DNA from 4 places in the Kitasatospora sp. NPDC052868 genome. Region 2 is predicted to be linked to each of the others. Evidence: predicted binding sites of a transcription regulator. Region 2 holds the regulator's gene; each other region holds the start of a gene.
The links. Region 2 encodes HrcA, which represses chaperone genes, less so after heat shock. Its sites were predicted from a motif close to TTNGCACTCNGNNNNNCNGAGTGCNAA; they were not measured.

Region 1: a site for HrcA is predicted at 2,160-2,186, ahead of groL (chaperonin GroEL). Genes of this name have one in related genera too.
Region 3: a site for HrcA is predicted at 2,312-2,338, ahead of groES (co-chaperone GroES). Genes of this name have one in related genera too.
Region 4: a site for HrcA is predicted at 1,711-1,737, ahead of ACIGZJ_RS19010 (FmdB family zinc ribbon protein). Genes of this name have one in related genera too.

The regions. Positions count from the first base shown of each region.
Region 1 covers NZ_JBITZW010000031.1:7,490-11,735, forward strand. Annotated here, with positions in the region: gene thrC (threonine synthase) at 1-894, shown strand, start outside; gene ACIGZJ_RS32880 (MoaD/ThiS family protein) at 921-1,199, shown strand; gene ACIGZJ_RS32885 (cold-shock protein) at 1,806-2,009, shown strand; gene groL (chaperonin GroEL) at 2,343-3,965, shown strand; gene ACIGZJ_RS32895 (hypothetical protein) at 4,099-4,246, shown strand, end outside.
Region 2 covers NZ_JBITZW010000001.1:65,226-69,471, reverse strand. Annotated here, with positions in the region: gene dnaJ (molecular chaperone DnaJ) at 1-1,055, opposite strand, end outside; gene hrcA (heat-inducible transcriptional repressor HrcA) at 1,131-2,165, opposite strand; gene htpX (zinc metalloprotease HtpX) at 2,428-3,348, shown strand; gene ACIGZJ_RS00280 (hypothetical protein) at 3,430-4,014, shown strand; gene ACIGZJ_RS00275 (DUF3097 domain-containing protein) at 4,091-4,246, shown strand, end outside.
Region 3 covers NZ_JBITZW010000030.1:29,659-33,904, reverse strand. Annotated here, with positions in the region: gene groL (chaperonin GroEL) at 102-1,730, opposite strand; gene groES (co-chaperone GroES) at 1,865-2,170, opposite strand; gene ACIGZJ_RS32660 (methyltransferase domain-containing protein) at 2,469-3,644, shown strand; gene ACIGZJ_RS32655 (polysaccharide deacetylase family protein) at 3,657-4,246, opposite strand, start outside.
Region 4 covers NZ_JBITZW010000010.1:125,506-129,751, forward strand. Annotated here, with positions in the region: gene ACIGZJ_RS19000 (hypothetical protein) at 1-268, shown strand, start outside; gene mscL (large conductance mechanosensitive channel protein MscL) at 341-760, opposite strand; gene ACIGZJ_RS19010 (FmdB family zinc ribbon protein) at 1,367-1,699, opposite strand; gene ACIGZJ_RS19015 (MFS transporter) at 1,881-3,305, opposite strand; gene ACIGZJ_RS19020 (potassium/proton antiporter) at 3,669-4,246, opposite strand, start outside.

The sequences.
Region 1 (4,246 bases), on a different contig from region 2:
TGCGCCATCGAGGCCGCGCGGGCCTTCGGCTTCACCACCCTGTCCTGCTCGTCGACCGGCAACCTGGCCGGTGCGGTGGGCGCGGCGGCGGCCCGGGCCGGTTTCAAGTCCTGCGTGTTCATCCCGCACGACCTGGAGCAGGGCAAGGTCGTGATGGCCGGTGTCTACGGCGGCGAGCTGGTCGGCATCGAGGGCAACTACGACGACGTGAACCGCTTCTGCTCGGAGCTGATCGGCGACCCGGCCGGTGAGGGCTGGGGCTTCGTCAACGTCAACCTGCGCCCGTACTACGGCGAGGGCTCCAAGACGCTGGCGTACGAGATCTGCGAGCAGCTCGGCTGGCGGCTGCCGGAGCAGATCGTCATCCCGATCGCCTCGGGCTCGCAGCTGACGAAGATCGACAAGGGCCTGCAGGAGCTGATCAGGCTGGGCCTGGTCGAGGACCGGCCGTACCGGATCTTCGGCGCCCAGGCGGAGGGCTGCTCGCCGGTGTCGGCGGCCTTCAAGGCCGGCCACGACGTGATCCGCCCGGTCAAGCCGGACACCATCGCCAAGTCGCTGGCGATCGGCAACCCGGCCGACGGCCCGTACGTGCTGGACATCGCCCGCCGCACCGGCGGCGCCGTCGAGGACGTCACCGACGCCGAGGTGGTGGCCGCGATCAAGCTGCTGGCCCGCACCGAGGGCGTCTTCGCCGAGACCGCGGGCGGGGTGACCGTCGGCGTGCTGAAGAAGCTGGTCGAGACCGGACAGCTGGACCCGGCCAAGGAGACCGTCGCGATCAACACCGGCGACGGCCTGAAGACCCTGGACGCCGTCTCCGACGCCGGCATGACCGCCGTGATCCGCCCGACGCTGGCGTCGTTCCGCGACGCCGGCCTCGCGTCCGCCTGACCCACCCGCAGCAAGGAGAAGCCCCCATGAGCGCCACCGTCCGCATCCCGACCATCCTGCGCACCTACACCGGCGGCGTCGCCGAGGTGACCGCCGAGGGCACCACCCTGGGTGAGGTCATCGCCGACCTGGAGAACAACCACGCGGGCATCTCCGCCCGCATCCTGGACGACGCCGGAAAGCTGCGCCGTTTCGTCAACGTCTACGTCAACGACGACGACGTGCGCTTCGCGGAGGGCCTGGCCACCGAGATCAAGGACGGCGCCGGCATCTCGATCATCCCCGCGGTGGCCGGCGGCTGCTGAGCCGCCCCTTCCCCGGTCGGCGCCCGGTTCTCCGGCCGCCCGCTTCTTCGACCAGCCGTTCGCGCGTACGGAATTCCGCTTCCCGTACGCGCGGGCGGCTGGTCGCATTCCGGCCGGAATATTTCCCGGTCAAGTCGGAGTAGAGTGTGGCTCAGCCGGGAACAGGGCTCCCCCTCCCCCTTTCACCGGCGGTCGAATCCGTCCGCGCCCGTACCGCCGGTATCCGTCCGGCCGCTGAGACCGGCGCCGGGGCCGTGACGTTGAAACATGTCAGGCCGATGTCAGAATTCTTCAGGGGATTTGGGCAATTCGTCCGCTATGTCCGGCGTGGAATGCGGGAATTTCTCCCGCTTTCACCCGGCCTGTCCCCTGACACCCCTAGCGAATTCCCAGCGGCGGGCTCTGTTGCAGAGGGCGTCGATCCGGATACATTCAGCCGCGGTCGACGCAATCGCCCGTTCATCGGATGCCTCCGATGGGCTCGGCGGGGGATTGCGGCGTGCACGGCTGCGCCCAGGGGGGGTTCCCCGGGCCGGCCTCAACCAGACCCGGGCCCGCAGACCTGCGGGCGCGTGAAGGGCCAGCACAGCACTAGGGGAGTTCGGAATGGCTCAGGGCACCGTCAAGTGGTTCAACGCGGAGAAGGGCTACGGCTTCATCGCGGTCGACGGTGGTGCGGACGTCTTCGTCCACTACAGCGCGATCCAGATGGACGGCTACCGCACCCTTGAGGAGGGCCAGCGGGTCGAGTTCGAGATCTCTCAGGGGCAGAAGGGCCCGCAGGCGGACATGGTCCGCGCGGCGGTCTGACCTTTCCGGTCCCAGGAGTTCGGCTCGGCCCATCGGCTGGTGCACCTCTTGCTTCGCTGCGGGCCCGTACGACACGTCGTACGGGCCCGCAGCCATGTCCGGATCCGGCGCTCCGGGGCGGCCGGTGCGGCTCGCGGGTTGGCGATTGGGCTTGCACTCGCCTACCCGGAGTGCTAATCATTGGCGTTAGCACTCACAGCGTGAGAGTGACAGCGGACCGGGTCGGTGAGGCCCCCGGGAGCGGTAGGGGAAAGGACCCCCGCACACCAGGGCCGTCCGTCGCGGGCACCCCTTGGTCCGAGCAGTCGACCGTGTCCCGGAGGACCACTTCTGATGGCCAAGATCATCGCCTTTGATGAGGAAGCTCGCCGCGGCCTTGAGCGTGGCATGAACCAGCTCGCCGACGCAGTGAAGGTCACGCTCGGCCCCAAGGGTCGCAACGTCGTGCTGGAGAAGAAGTGGGGCGCCCCCACGATCACCAACGACGGTGTCTCCATCGCCAAGGAGATCGAGCTCGAGGACCCGTACGAGAAGATCGGTGCCGAGCTCGTCAAGGAGGTCGCCAAGAAGACCGACGACGTCGCGGGTGACGGCACCACCACCGCCACCGTGCTGGCCCAGGCGCTCGTTCGCGAGGGTCTGCGCAACGTCGCCGCCGGCGCCAACCCGATGGCCCTGAAGCGCGGTATCGAGAAGGCCGTCGCCGCCGTCTCGGACCAGCTGCTGGCCCAGGCCAAGGACGTGGAGACCAAGGAGCAGATCGCCTCCACCGCCTCCATCTCGGCCGCCGACACCCAGATCGGCGAGCTCATCGCCGAGGCGATGGACAAGGTCGGCAAGGAAGGCGTCATCACCGTCGAGGAGAGCAACACCTTCGGTCTGGAGCTTGAGCTCACCGAGGGCATGCGCTTCGACAAGGGCTACATCTCCGCCTACTTCGCCACCGACCTGGAGCGGATGGAGGCGACGTTCGAGGACCCGTACATCCTCATCGCCAACTCCAAGATCGGCTCGGTCAAGGACCTGCTCCCGCTGCTGGAGAAGGTCATGCAGAGCGGCAAGCCGCTCGTCATCATCGCCGAGGACGTCGAGGGCGAGGCCCTGTCGACCCTGGTCGTGAACAAGATCCGCGGCACCTTCAAGTCCGTCGCCGTCAAGGCCCCGGGCTTCGGCGACCGCCGCAAGGCCATGCTCGGCGACATCGCCATCCTCACCGGTGGCACCGTGATCTCCGAGGAGGTCGGCCTCAAGCTGGAGAACGCCGGCGTCGACCTGCTGGGCACCGCCCGCAAGGTGGTCATCACCAAGGACGAGACCACCATCGTCGACGGTGGCGGCGACAGCGACCAGGTCGCCGGCCGCGTGAACCAGATCCGTGCCGAGATCGAGAACAGCGACTCGGACTACGACCGCGAGAAGCTCCAGGAGCGCCTCGCCAAGCTGGCCGGCGGCGTGGCCGTCATCAAGGCCGGCGCGGCCACCGAGGTGGAGCTCAAGGAGCGCAAGCACCGCATCGAGGACGCCGTCCGCAACGCGAAGGCCGCCGTCGAGGAGGGCATCGTCGCCGGTGGTGGCGTCGCGCTGCTGCAGGCGTCCGTCGCCTTCGACAAGCTGGAGCTGGAGGGCGACGAGGCCACCGGTGCCAACATCGTCAAGGTCGCGCTGGAGGCCCCGATCAAGCAGATCGCGACCAACGCCGGCCTGGAGGGTGGCGTCGTGGTGGAGAAGGTGCGCAACCTCCCCGCCGGTCACGGCCTGAACGCCGCCACCAACGAGTACGTCGACCTGGTCGCCGCGGGCATCATCGACCCGGCCAAGGTCACGCGCTCCGCGCTGCAGAACGCCGCCTCCATCGCGGCGCTCTTCCTCACCACCGAGGCCGTCATCGCCGACAAGCCGGAGAAGGCCGCTGCGGCCGCCGGCGGCGGCATGCCGGGCGGTGACATGGACTTCTGATCCCCTCGCGGATCGGCTGGTCTTCGCAGCACGGGCGGTTCCCTTCGGGGGGCCGCCCGTGCGGCGTTTCGCGGGACCGTCGGGAGTCCGGCGCCCGGGCGGGGTTCGGGCCGGGCTTTGGGACAATGGACGGATGGCTGCCACCGCTGACGACATCGAGACCGCCCTGCACAACGCGCGGGCGCTGATCCTCGCCGACCTGACCGCCCGGGACGTGGCGGACGCCGCCGTGGTGTCGCTGGTGGAGAACGCCGTGACGCACCGGCGCTGGTGGCTGGAGC
Region 2 (4,246 bases):
CGCAGCACCGCGAGGCGGCGCAGCAGGTCCTCCTGCTCGGGGTCGAGCTTGGTGGGCGTCTGCACCTCGACATGCACTATCAGGTCGCCCCGGCCGCCCCCGCGCAGGTGGGTGATGCCGCGGGCGTGCAGCGGGATCGACTGGCCGGACTGGGTGCCGGGCCGGATGTCGACCTCCTCCAGGCCGTCCAGGGTCTGCAGCGGCACCTGGGTGCCGAGCGAGGCCGCCGTCATCGGGATGGTGACGGTGCAGTGCAGGTCGTCCCCGCGCCGCTGGAAGGTCGGGTGGGTGGTCTCGGCGATCTCGACGTAGAGGTCGCCGGCCGGGCCGCCGCCGGGGCCGACCTCGCCCTCGCCGGCCAGCTGGATCCGGGTGCCGTTGTCGACACCGGCCGGGATCTTGACGGTCAGGGTGCGGCGGGCCCGGACGCGGCCGTCGCCGGCGCACTCGGGGCACGGGGTCGGCACGACGGTGCCGAAGCCCTGGCACTGCGGGCAGGGGCGGGAGGTCATGACCTGGCCCAGGAAGGACCGGGTGACCTGGGAGACCTCGCCCTTGCCGCGGCACATGTCGCAGGTCTGCGCGGAGGTGCCGGGGGCGGCGCCCTCACCGCTGCAGGTGGTGCAGGTGACGGCGGTGTCGACCTGGAGTTCCTTGGTGGTGCCGAAGGCGGCCTCCTCCAGGGTGATCTCCAGCCGGATCATGGCGTCCTGGCCGCGCCTGGTCCGCGAGCGCGGGCCGCGCTGGCCGGAGGCCGCGCCGAAGAAGGCGTCCATGATGTCGGAGAAGCCGAAGCCCGCCGCGCCCGCGCCGAAGCCGCCCGCGCCGCCGCCGTTGGGCGACAGCGGGTCGCCGCCGAGGTCGTAGACCTGGCGCTTCTGCGGGTCCGAGAGCACCTCGTAAGCGGCGTTGATCTCCTTGAACCGCTCCTGCGTCTTCGGGTCCGGGTTGACGTCCGGGTGCAGTTCGCGTGCCAGGCGCCGGAACGCCTTCTTGATCTCGTCCTGCCCCGCATCCCGTCGGACGCCGAGTACCGCGTAGTAGTCCGTGGCCACCAAATGCTCCGCTTGTTCCGCCTGTAGAAGTGCTTGCGACTGGTGCCACCGCCGGATTTCCGACGGCGGCCGTTCCTACGACTCGGCCAGGATCTGACCCACGTACCGTGCCACCGCTCGCACCGCCCCCATTGTGCCCGGATAGTCCATCCGGGTCGGACCGATCACACCCAGTTTGGCCACGCTCTCGTCGCCCGAACCGTAACCGACGGAGACGACCGAGGTGGAATTGAGCCCCTCGTAGGCGTTCTCCCGCCCGATCCGGACCGTCACCCCCGCGTCCGCGGTCTCACCCAGGAGGCGGAGCAGGATGACCTGCTCCTCCAGGGCCTCCAGCACCGGCTGGATGGTGAGCGGGAAGTCGTGGCCGAAGCGGGTCAGGTTGGCCGTGCCGGCCAGCATGATCCGCTCCTCGTTCTGCTCGGCGAGCGCCTCGAAGAGCGTCGCCAGGACGATCGTGACGGCCGGCCGGTCGGCCGCCTCGAAGGCCGCCGGGAGTTCCTCCAGCAGCCCCGGCACCTCGGGCAGCCGCTGTCCGACGGCCCGGGTGTTGATCTTGGCGCGGAGGTCCGCGAGGACCACCTCGCCGACCGCGCCCGGGCAGTCGACCATCCGCTGCTCGACCCGGCCGGTGTTGGTGATCAGGACCAGCATCACCTTGGTCGGAGCGAGGGCGACGAGTTCGATGTGCCGCACCGTCGACCGGGAGAGCGAGGGGTACTGGACAACCGCGACCTGCCTGGTGAGCTGGGCGAGCAGCCGGACCGTCCGGGCGACCACGTCGTCCAGGTCGACCGCGCCGTCCAGGAAGTGCCGGATCGCCCGCCGCTCGGGCGCGCTCATCGGCTTGACCTCGGCCAGCCGGTCGACGAACAGGCGGTACCCCTTGTCGGTGGGGATCCGCCCGGCGCTGGTGTGCGGCTGGTGGATGTAGCCGTCCTCCTCCAGCGCGGCCATGTCGTTGCGGACGGTGGCCGGGGAGACCCCGAGGCTGTGCCGCTCCACCAGGGCCTTGGAGCCGACCGGCTCCTCCGTCCCCACGTAGTCCTGGACGATGGCGCGCAGCACGGCGAGCTTGCGCTCGTCGAGCTGTCGGACCTCACCGGCCATGGGGCACGCACCTCCGTCTTCGCACGTTGTCCGTTGTGGCATGTGTCCGCTTTGGCATGCTGCGAGCCGCTCTGGGAGGGCCCCGGCTCTGGCACTCTGAACACACGAGTGCCAGGACCGTACCTGCCAGTGTAAGGCCCGGGTCCGACGGCAGGAACGGCCTGTCGGGGGTGATCCTGCCCGCACTGTCCGGTGCGCGGGTGATGCCGTGGGCCCGACCGGGTGGCAGCATCGATAGCGAACGGCGAACGGAGGAGCAGCGATGTCGAGCTCGGGCCAGCACACCCGCTTCGCCCCGGACCGCGGTCTGACCGGCCGGATGGTCGGGACGATGTTCGTGATCGGGCTGTTGTACGTCGGTTTCACCGGCCTGCTGATCGTGCTGCTGCGCGGGGCCTGGCCACTGATCGTGCTGCTCTCGGGCGGCCTGTTCGTGGCCCAGTTCTGGTTCAGCGACAAGATCACCGAACGGGCGATGGGCGCCCACCGGGTGACCCCGGAGCAGTACCCGCAGCTGCACGGCACCATCGACCGGCTCTGCGCGCTCGCCGACATGCCCAAACCCCGGGTGGCGGTCGCCGACAACGACATGCCGAACGCCTTCGCCACCGGGCGCAACCCGCAGAACGCCGTGGTCTGCGTGACCACCGGGCTGCTGCGGCGGCTGGAGCCGGAGGAGCTGGAGGGCGTGCTGGCGCACGAGCTGTCGCACGTCGCCCACCGGGACGTCGCGGTGATGACCATCGCCGGCTTCCTCGGCGTGCTGGCCGGGGCGATGACCCGGATCGCGATGTACGGCGGGTTCATGGGCGGCGGCCGGAACAGCAACGACTCCAACGCGGCCATCGCCGCGCTGGTCATCCCGCTGGTCTCGATCGTGGTGTACGCGATCAGCTTCCTGCTGACCAGGCTGCTCTCCCGCTACCGGGAGCTGGCCGCCGACCGGGCCGCCGCCCAGCTCACCGGCCGGCCCAGCGCGCTGGCCTCGGCGCTGACCAAGGTGACCGGCCAGATCGCCGCGATCCCGACCAGGGACCTGCGCCAGGCCCAGCCGTACAACGCCTTCTACTTCGCCCCGGCGCTGAGCGCCCGGGAGGCCGCCTCGCAGCTGTTCTCCACCCACCCCTCGCTGGAGAAGCGGCTGGAGCAGCTGGCGAGCATCTCGGCCCAGCTCGGCCGCTGAGCCGGGCACCGGGCGAACCCCCGAGCCGATGTGCCGGGCCGACCGCCGACCCCGCCCGAAACACCTCCGGAAGGGACCACCGTGGGATTCCTGGACGCCCTGTTCGGCCGCACCAAGCCGGTCAAACCCGACCTCGACCAGCTGTTCGGGATCCCCTCGGCCGCGCTGACCCTGGAGGCGGCCGCGGGCTTCCTGCCGACCGGTCTCGGGTCGGTCTGCTTCGCGGCCGTCGAGGGCGGGGCCTTCGGCGAGGTGGAGCGGCAGGTCCGGGCGCTGCTGGACGCCGACACCGAGCGCGGCGGCGTCCCGGTGGAGGCCTCCAAGGACGCGTACGGCTACTCCTGGCTGCTCGCCCGGCACACCCCGCAGGAGCTGCCGGAGCTGGTCAACGACCTGCACGCGGTCAACAGCGAGCTGGAGGCGAACGGCTTCGGGCCGCAGCTGCTCTGCTCGCTGGTCGCCTTCCGCAACGCCGAGGGGCAGTCGCTGGCACTGGTCTACCTGTTCAAGCGCGGCACCGTCTACCCGTTCGCGCCGATGCCGGGCGGCGGGGAGCGGCGCAACAGCCCGCTGGAGCTCCAGGTGAACGCCATGCTCGGGAACGACCTGCGGCTGGAGAAGGACCTCGGCCGCTGGTTCCCGGTCTGGGGCGCACCGGGGCTGTGAGGTCCGCCGCGGCGGCGCGGCCGACAGGTCGACCGGCTGAGGGACTGACGGGCCGACGGACCCTAGACTCCGGGGAATGCGCAGCCGCGAGTACGGACCCGATCTGACCCCGCCGTGGAAGCGGCAGCAGCCCGCCCCGGAGGTGCCCGCCGAGCGGGACCTGGTGGTCGAGGAGGCGGCGAGCGGCTTCTGCGGCGCGGTGGTGCGCTGTGAGAAGACGGCGGAGGGCTTC
Region 3 (4,246 bases), on a different contig from region 2:
ACTGATGGTTGAATGCGGGACAACGCGCCCGCGCGGCAAAACGCCGGCGGCCCGGCCGCACCCCGAGGGGAGCTGCCGGGCCGCCGGTCACTGATCAGACGTCAGTGGGAGTGGCCGTGGCCGCCGTGCGAGTGGCCGTTGTCGGCCTCCTCTTCCTTCTTCTCCACCACGAGGGTCTCGGTGGTGAGCAGCAGGGAGGCGATCGACGCGGCGTTCTCCAGCGCGGAGCGGGTGACCTTGACCGGGTCGATGACGCCGGCCTTCAGCAGGTCGCCGTACTCACCGGTGGCCGCGTTGAAGCCGTGACCGGCCTCCAGCTCGGCGACCTTGTGGGTGATGACGTAGCCCTCGAGGCCCGCGTTCTGGGCGATCCAGCGCAGCGGCTCGGCGAGCGCCTTGCGGACGACCGCGACACCGGTCGCCTCGTCGCCCGACAGGCCCAGGCCGCCCTCCAGCACCTTGGCGGCGTGGACGAGGGAGGCGCCACCGCCGGCGACGATGCCCTCCTCGACCGCGGCACGGGTCGCCGAGATGGCGTCCTCCAGGCGGTGCTTGCGCTCCTTCAGCTCCACCTCGGTGGCGGCGCCGACCTTGATGACGCAGACGCCGCCGGCCAGCTTGGCCAGGCGCTCCTGCAGCTTCTCGCGGTCCCAGTCGGAGTCCGTGTTGGCGATCTCGCCCTTGATCTGGGCGACGCGACCGGCAACGGCCTCGGCGTCACCGGCACCGTCGACGACCGTGGTCTCGTCCTTGGTGATGGTCACGCGGCGGGCGGTGCCCAGCACGTCCAGACCGGCCTGGTCGAGCTTGAGGCCGACCTCCTCGGAGATGACGGTGGCACCGGTCAGGGTGGCCAGGTCGCCCAGGATCGCCTTGCGGCGGTCGCCGAAGCCCGGGGCCTTGACGGCGACCGCGTTGAAGGTGCCGCGGATCTTGTTCACCACGAGGGTGGACAGCGCCTCGCCGTCGACGTCCTCGGCGATGATCAGCAGCGGCTTGGAGGCACCGCCCTGGAGGATCTTCTCCAGCAGCGGCAGGAGCTCCTGGATGGAGGAGATCTTGCCCTGGTTGATCAGGATGTACGGGTCCTCGAGAACCGCCTCCTGACGCTCCGCGTCGGTGACGAAGTACGGCGAGAGGTAGCCCTTGTCGAACTGCATGCCCTCGGTGAAGTCCAGCTCCACGCCGAAGGTGTTGGACTCCTCGACGGTGATGACACCGTCCTTGCCGACCTTGTCGATCGCCTCGGCGATGAGCTCGCCGACCTGGGTGTCCTGCGCGGAGAGGGACGCGACGGCGGCGACGTCGTCCTTGCCCTCGATCTCGCGGGCGATGGACAGCAGGTGCTCGGAGACGGCGGCGACGGCCTTGTCGATGCCCTTCTTCAGGGCGGCCGGGCCGGCACCGGCGGCGACGTTGCGCAGACCCTCGTTGACCAGGGCCTGGGCCAGCACGGTGGCGGTGGTGGTGCCGTCGCCCGCGACGTCGTTGGTCTTGGTGGCGACCTCCTTGACGAGCTGCGCGCCAAGGTTCTCGTACGGGTCGTCGAGCTCGACCTCACGCGCGATGGTGACACCGTCGTTGGTGATGGTCGGGGCGCCGAACTTCTTGTCGATGACGACGTTGCGGCCCTTGGGACCGATCGTCACCTTGACGGTGTCGGCCAGCTTGTTCACGCCGCGCTCCAGCGAGCGGCGGGCGTCCTCGTCGAACTGCAGGATCTTCGCCATGTTCCCTATTCCCTCGGGGGTGCGGCCATCGCGGCGGCCGCGAACTACGTGAGCCAACAACCACGCCCCGGGCCCCTGTCACTAGGGACACGGATCCGGGGCGGGCTGGAACGTCTTACTTCTCGATGCTGCGTTTACTTCTCGATGATGGCGAGAACGTCACGCGCCGAGAGGACGAGGTACTCCTCGCCCTGGTACTTCACCTCGGTGCCGCCGTACTTCGAGTACAGGACGATGTCGCCCACGGCGACGTCGAGCGGCAGACGCTGGCCGTCCTCGAAGCGGCCCGGGCCGACGGCCAGGACGACGCCCTCCTGGGGCTTCTCCTTGGCGGTGTCCGGGATAACCAGGCCGGAGGCCGTGGTGGTCTCGGCGTCGAGCGGCTGGACCACAATGCGGTCCTCGAGCGGCTTGATGGCAACCTTGCTGCTGGTGGTCACGTCCGAGCTCCCCTTCGGAGATTACGGGGTTTTCTAACGGGTAGGGGCGAACCTGCGAGTCTGCCGTCGCGGGGGTCAGACACACGTTGTCGCGTTAGCACTCTCCATGGGGGGAGTGCCAAGGACGACCATAGGCCGGTGTTAGCACTCAGTCAACCAGAGTGCCAACGGCGCGCCCTCCGGATTCGGATCACGGGGCACCTGCGGGGCGACCGGCCGTACGCGCGTTCGGTCCCGGCGCCCCCGGCGGACCGCCGCCCGCGGGCCCGCCCGGCGGGTGACCGGCGAGAATGGCCGGGTGGAGACCGAGAACCTGCAGCCCCTGCTGACGCCCGAGGGCCGAGACCTGCTCGCCGAGCTGCGCGAGTTCACGCCCGAGGAGGAGCTGGCGCTGGCCACCCGGCTGCGGCGGGAGCACCCGGCGGAGCTGGTGTCCGCCGCGTTCGGGCAGGCCAGGCTGCGGCAGCGGGCGCGGGCGAAGTTCGGCGCGGACGCCGACCTGATGTACTTCACGCCCAACGGGGTCGAGCAGTCCACCCGGCGCAGCGTCGCCGAGTGGCGGGCGCGGCGGTTCGCCGAGCTCGGCGTCCGGCGGCTGGCCGATCTCTGCTGCGGGATCGGCGGGGACGTGCTGGCGCTGGCCCGGGCCGGGATCGAGGTGCTCGCCGTCGACCGGGATCCGGCCGCCTGCGCCGCCACCGCTGCCAACGCGGCGGCGCTGGGCCTGGCCGACCTGGTCGAGGTGCGCTGCGCGGACGTCGCCGACGTCGACGTCACCGGTTTCGACGCGGTCTTCACCGACCCGGCCCGCCGGACGGCGCGCGGCCGGGTGTTCGACCCGGAGGCGTACACCCCGCCGCTTTCCTGGGCGGTCGAGGCCGGCCGGCGCACCCCGATCGGCGCGCTGAAGGTCGCCCCGGGCATCCCGCACGAGGCCGTCCCGGCGGACGCCGAGGCCGAGTGGGTCTCCGACCACGGCGACGTCAAGGAGGCGGTGCTCTGGTTCGGCACCGGGGCCGCGCGCCCGCACCGGGCCACCCTGCTGCCGCACGGCGACTCGCTGGTCGGCGGCGACCTGCCCGATCCGCCCGCCGGACCGGTCGGGCGCTACCTGTACGAGCCGGACGGCGCGGTGATCCGGGCCCACCTGGTCGCCGAGGTGGCCGGGCAGGTGGGCGGCCGGCTGATCGACCCGAAGATCGCCTACGTCACCTCGGACCGGCTGGTCGCCACCCCGTACGCGCACGCGTACGAGCTGACCGACGTGCTGCCGTTCCACATCAAGAAGCTGAAGGCGCTGCTGCGCGAGCGGGCCGTCGGCACGGTGGTGATCAAGAAGCGCGGAATGGCGATCACCCCGGAGGAGCTGCGCCGCCAGCTGAAGCCGAGCGGCCCGAACTCCGTCACGGTGATCCTCAGCCGCACCGACCACGGGCCGCTGATGATGCTCGGTCAGCCCGTCGCGAAGCCGTAGGGCCGGCCCGGCTCAGGGCGCGGGTGGCTGGATGTAGTCCTCCAGCCGCGCCACCGCGAAGCCCTGCTCCTGGATCCGGGCCAGCATCTCCCCGAACATCTGCGTCATGCTCTCGCCCTTGAGGTCCTTCGGGCCGCGGAAGTGCGCGAGGACGATGTCGCCGGGCTTCAGCTTCTTGTCCGCCGCCTGGTACTGCATGTCGTGGATCTGCATCGACTCGCGCCACAGCACGATCGCCCGCGGCCCGCACTGCTGCACCGAGGTGTTGAGCGCCGGGGTGTTGGCGCCGTCCCCGTACGGCGGGCGGAACAGCAGCGGCGCGGTGCCGTACTGCTGGGTGAGCGCGGACTGGGCGTCGCAGATCTCGGACTTCTGCTTCTCCGGCGCGACCTTGCTCATCTGCGCGTGGTCCACGGTGTGGTTGTGGATGTGGTTGCCGAGCGCCTGGAGCGGCTTGAAGTAGCCGTAGTCGTCCTTGACGATGTCCCGGGTCAGGAACATCGAGACCGGCACCTTGAGCTCGGTCAGCATCTCGACGAACTTCGGGTCCTTCTCGGCGCCGTCGTCGATGGTGATGAAGACGACCTTGTCGTTCGTCCTCA
Region 4 (4,246 bases), on a different contig from region 2:
CGAGCAGAACCCCGTACGGGGCACGGAAGGTGTCGAGGGCGTCAAGGGGCCGGAACGCGCCACGGACGGCACCGGGGGTACCGGGGCCACCGGAGGCGCCGGGGACAAGCCGACACCGAAGGCCCGGCTGGTGTTCCGGGATCCGCTGGACCAGCAGTCCCGGGACGACACCGACTCCGGTTGGGGCGACCGACCCGGAGCGGGGCAGAGCGGTGCACGGGGGCTGGACTGGTACCTGAGCCAGCGCCCGCCGCACCACGGGGGCTGAGACCGGCCTGAGCCGAAGCCCGGAGCCTTGAATCCCGGAGCGCGGCCGGGCGTGCTCAGTGCCGGCCGGTGCTCAGCGCTGGCTGGTGACCAGCACGTCGCGGATCTCGGTGAGCAGGGCGACCTCCTTGGCCTCCGCCTCCGCCATCTCCTCGTCGAGGGTCTTGCGCTTGGCGGTGAACCTGGTCATGGGCAGGATCAGGAAGAAGTAGACGACGGCAGCGGTGATCAGGAACTGCAGGGCCGCGCTGAGCACGTAGCCCCAGAGGATGTAGATGCCGGACGTGACCTCACCGGCCGCGTTCACCTCGCAGGGGCCCTTGAGGCAGGAACTGTAGGACGCCAGATCCTTGGCTCCGAAAAGGCCGACGAGCGGGTTGATCACGCCCTTGACGAAGGCGTTGACGATGTTGGTGAAAGCCGCACCGATGACGACGGCGACGGCCAGATCGACGACATTTCCACGCAGCAGGAATTCCTTGAAGCCTTTCATGCCGCGTGAACGACGAAGTCGTCTCCAGGTCACGGGTGATCTTCGAGCTCTCCCGGTTGACAGCCCGAATGGTGGATCGGGGTGGCCCCCGGCGGTGGCAGCCCCGCCCGCGGCACCCCGGCGGTGAGCGCCGCCGCCGCGAGGAGCAGGCCTACGGCCAGGACGGCGGGCCGCCGGCGCACGGCCTGGGTCAGCCGGTACCGCCCGGTGCCGCCGCGTCTGATCGGCGGGAACGAGGGCACCTCCCGGCCCGGGGGCACGGCGAGCGCCGGGAGCGGCACGGCGTACCGCCGGGTCGGCGCCGGTCGCTGGGCCAGGGGAAGCGGAAGGGGGAGGGGAAACGTCGCGGTCATGTGGGACACCACCTGTGGTCGCACGAGCCCGGCCCCGAATCGGCCGGTCTCCGTGACGCACACTCTGCGCCCATCGCAAAGCCCGTGGAAGTCCTTTCCCGCAGCCTGTGGAAAACCCGGGGGTGTGGATAACTTCGTACACCCGTCCGGGCTAATCCGGTGTGCCCCGGGCCAACGAAAAGGCCCGGTGGTCCGCCGAAAAGCGGGGCCACCGGGCCTTTTCGAATGCTTCTGGTGCTGCCTTCGGCCTTGCTCAGCCGGCCGGCTTCGCCGCCGGGGCGGAGCTGGCGGCGGGCGTCGAGCCGCCCGAGGACGAGGACGCGGCCGAGGAGGCCGACGAACCCGAGGCCGCCGAACCCGAGGACGAGGAGCCCGAGGACGCGTTCGCGCCCACCGAGCTGCTGGACGACGAACGGCTGTCGGTCCGGTAGAAGCCCGAGCCCTTGAAGACCACGCCCACGGCCGAGAAGACCTTGCGGAGCCGTCCCTGGCAGCCGGGGCACGTGGTCAGCGCCTCGTCGGTGAACTTCTGCACCGCCTCCAGGCCGTTGCCGCACTCGGTGCACTGGTACTGGTACGTGGGCACTTGTCTTCCTCCTGGCACTCTCGCCTGATGAGTGCTAACGATGTTCAATGATGCGGCATTCCGCTGGATCAGTCCAGCGACTCCGGTGTGAGATGAACCGGGCGACGGCCGCGAGCCGCCGCCCACCCCACCCGGAACCGGCGCCCACCCCGTGCTCGGAGCGGCGCCCGCACCGCCTCCGTCAGGCCTTGGCGGCACCCACGAGCTGCGGCGCCGCACCCCGCTCCGAACCGCCCGCGACCGCCGAACCGCCCGCGACCGCCGAACCGCCCGCGACCGCCGAGCCGCCAGTGGCCACCACACCGCCGGCAGCCGCCGCACCGGACGCAACCGTCCGGCTCGGCGCGCCCGGCGCGATCAGGAACCGCCGCAGCGCGACCAGCGCGATCAGGCCCAGCCCGGCCCCGGCCACCGGCACCAGGAACCCGGCCGACGGGCCGTGCCCGTCGATCAGCTGCCCGGCCACCGTGGACCCGGTCGCCAGGCCGAGGCCGATCGCACCGGTCAGCCAGGTGAAGGCCTCGGTCTTGGCGCCGTCCGAGACCAGCGTCTCGACCAGCGTGTACCCGGTGATCAGGGTCGGCGCGATGGCCAGGCCGCAGACCAGTCCGGCGATCGCCAGCGCGACCAGGTTGGGCATCGCCCAGAGCGTGGAGCAGCCCAGCACCAGCAGCGCGTAGCTGGCCAGCAGCCGGTGCCGCGCGGCCTGCCGCCAGGCGACCATGCCGTACAGCACACCGGCCAGCATCGAGCCGCCGGCGAAGATCCCGTACACGGCGCCGTTGGCCCCGGGCTGGCCGACCGACTCGGTGAAGGCGGTCACCGAGACCTGCATGGCACCGAAGACGGTCCCGACGCCCAGGAACGCGCCGGCCAGCAGTCGAACGCCAGGGGAGGCGAGCGCGGAGGCGCGGCGGACACCGGGCTGGTGCGGGTGCCGGGCCGGGGCGGTGCGCCGCTGGGCGGCGAACGCGAGCCCGCCGACGACGGTCAGCGCGGCCTCGGCGATCAGGCCGGTCGAGGGGTTGAGCGAGGTGGCGATGGCACCGGCCAGCACCGGGCCGATCACGAAGGTGAACTCGTCGGTCACCGACTCGAAGGCGAACGCGGTGTTCAGCACGGGGGTGGAGGCGCCCTCCGAGGAGAGCTTGGCCACCCAGCGGGCGCGCACCATCGCGCCGACCTGCGGCACGCTGGCGCCGGCCGGCGCGGCGGCCAGCAGCAGCGCCCAGACCGGGGCGTGGCCCAGGGCCAGCGCGATCAGCGCGCCGACCGAGACGGCGTGCACCAGGACGCTGGGCACCAGCACGGCGGCCTGGCCGTACCGGTCGGCCAGCCGGCCGGTCTGCGGGCCGATCAGGGCCTGGGCGACGGCCGAGACCGCGGCGACGGTGCCGGCGGTGCCGTAGGAGCCGTGGGTGTCGAGGACCAGCAGGACGATCCCCAGGCTGAGCATGGCGTACGGCAGGCGCGCCGCGAACGCGGGCACCAGGAACGTCCGGGCGCCGGGTGTGCGCAGCAGCGTGCCGTACCCGACCCGGGTGGGCGCGTCGGCGCCGGCGTCCTTCGCGACGCCGTTGTTGTCGACCGTTCGGCGGGCCGTCACGGTCGGTCCTTCCTGCTGCCTGGTAGCGCGGAAGGGGCATGGTGGGGCCCCGACGGCGCCGAGAGTCGTCCTCTCGCGCGTCGACCGGGGTAGTTACCGGGCCGGATCGGCGTGGTTGCCGAGGTCCGGGCCGCGGCCGCCGAGCGGTCGCGCCAACTCTGCTTCAGGCAGATGCTGGGTGTGTATCAACCATCATACTTATACGCGCGTAGATGTCGCGCCTGCCTCCACAATACAGGGCGACATCAAAAATGTCCTGCCAATGAAAGGTGAACACCGCGCGAAGGCCGTAGGAAGCCAGCGCCAAGCCGCGCGGCGGCCGAGCGGGGCCGAGTGCCGGCCGCACCCGGAGCCCGGGCAGGACTACCGCCCGTGCAGCCAGCCGGCCAGCTTGCCGCCCTTGTCCACGGCCCGCAGCCGCCGCTCCGCCGCCTCGCCCACCTCGTCGGTGGTGACCACCAGCAGCTCGTCGCCGCCGCGCAGCACGGTGGCCTTGTCGGGGACGAAGCTGCTGCCCTCCCGCACCACCAGGGTCACCGCGGCGCCGGCCGGCAGCCGCAGCTCGCCGATCTCCACGCCGGACATCCGGGAGGTCGGGGAGAGCGCCACCGACAGCAGGTGCCCGTGCAGCTTCTCCAGCGGCGCGGACTCGATGCCGAGGTCCTGGCCCATCGAGCCCTCGGAGATCCGCAGCCGCTTCGCCACCCAGGGCAGGGTCGGGCCCTGGAGCAGTGTGAAGACCACGACCAGGATGAAGACGATGTTGAAGACGTCCTGGGCCCTCGGCGCGCCCGACACCATCGGGATGGTGGCCAGCACGATGGGCACGGCCCCGCGCAGCCCGGCCCAGCTCAGCAGCGCCTGCTCGCGGCCGGGCAGCCTGAACGGCGTCAGGGTGAGCACCACCGACAGCGGCCGGGCCAGGAAGACCAGCACCCCGC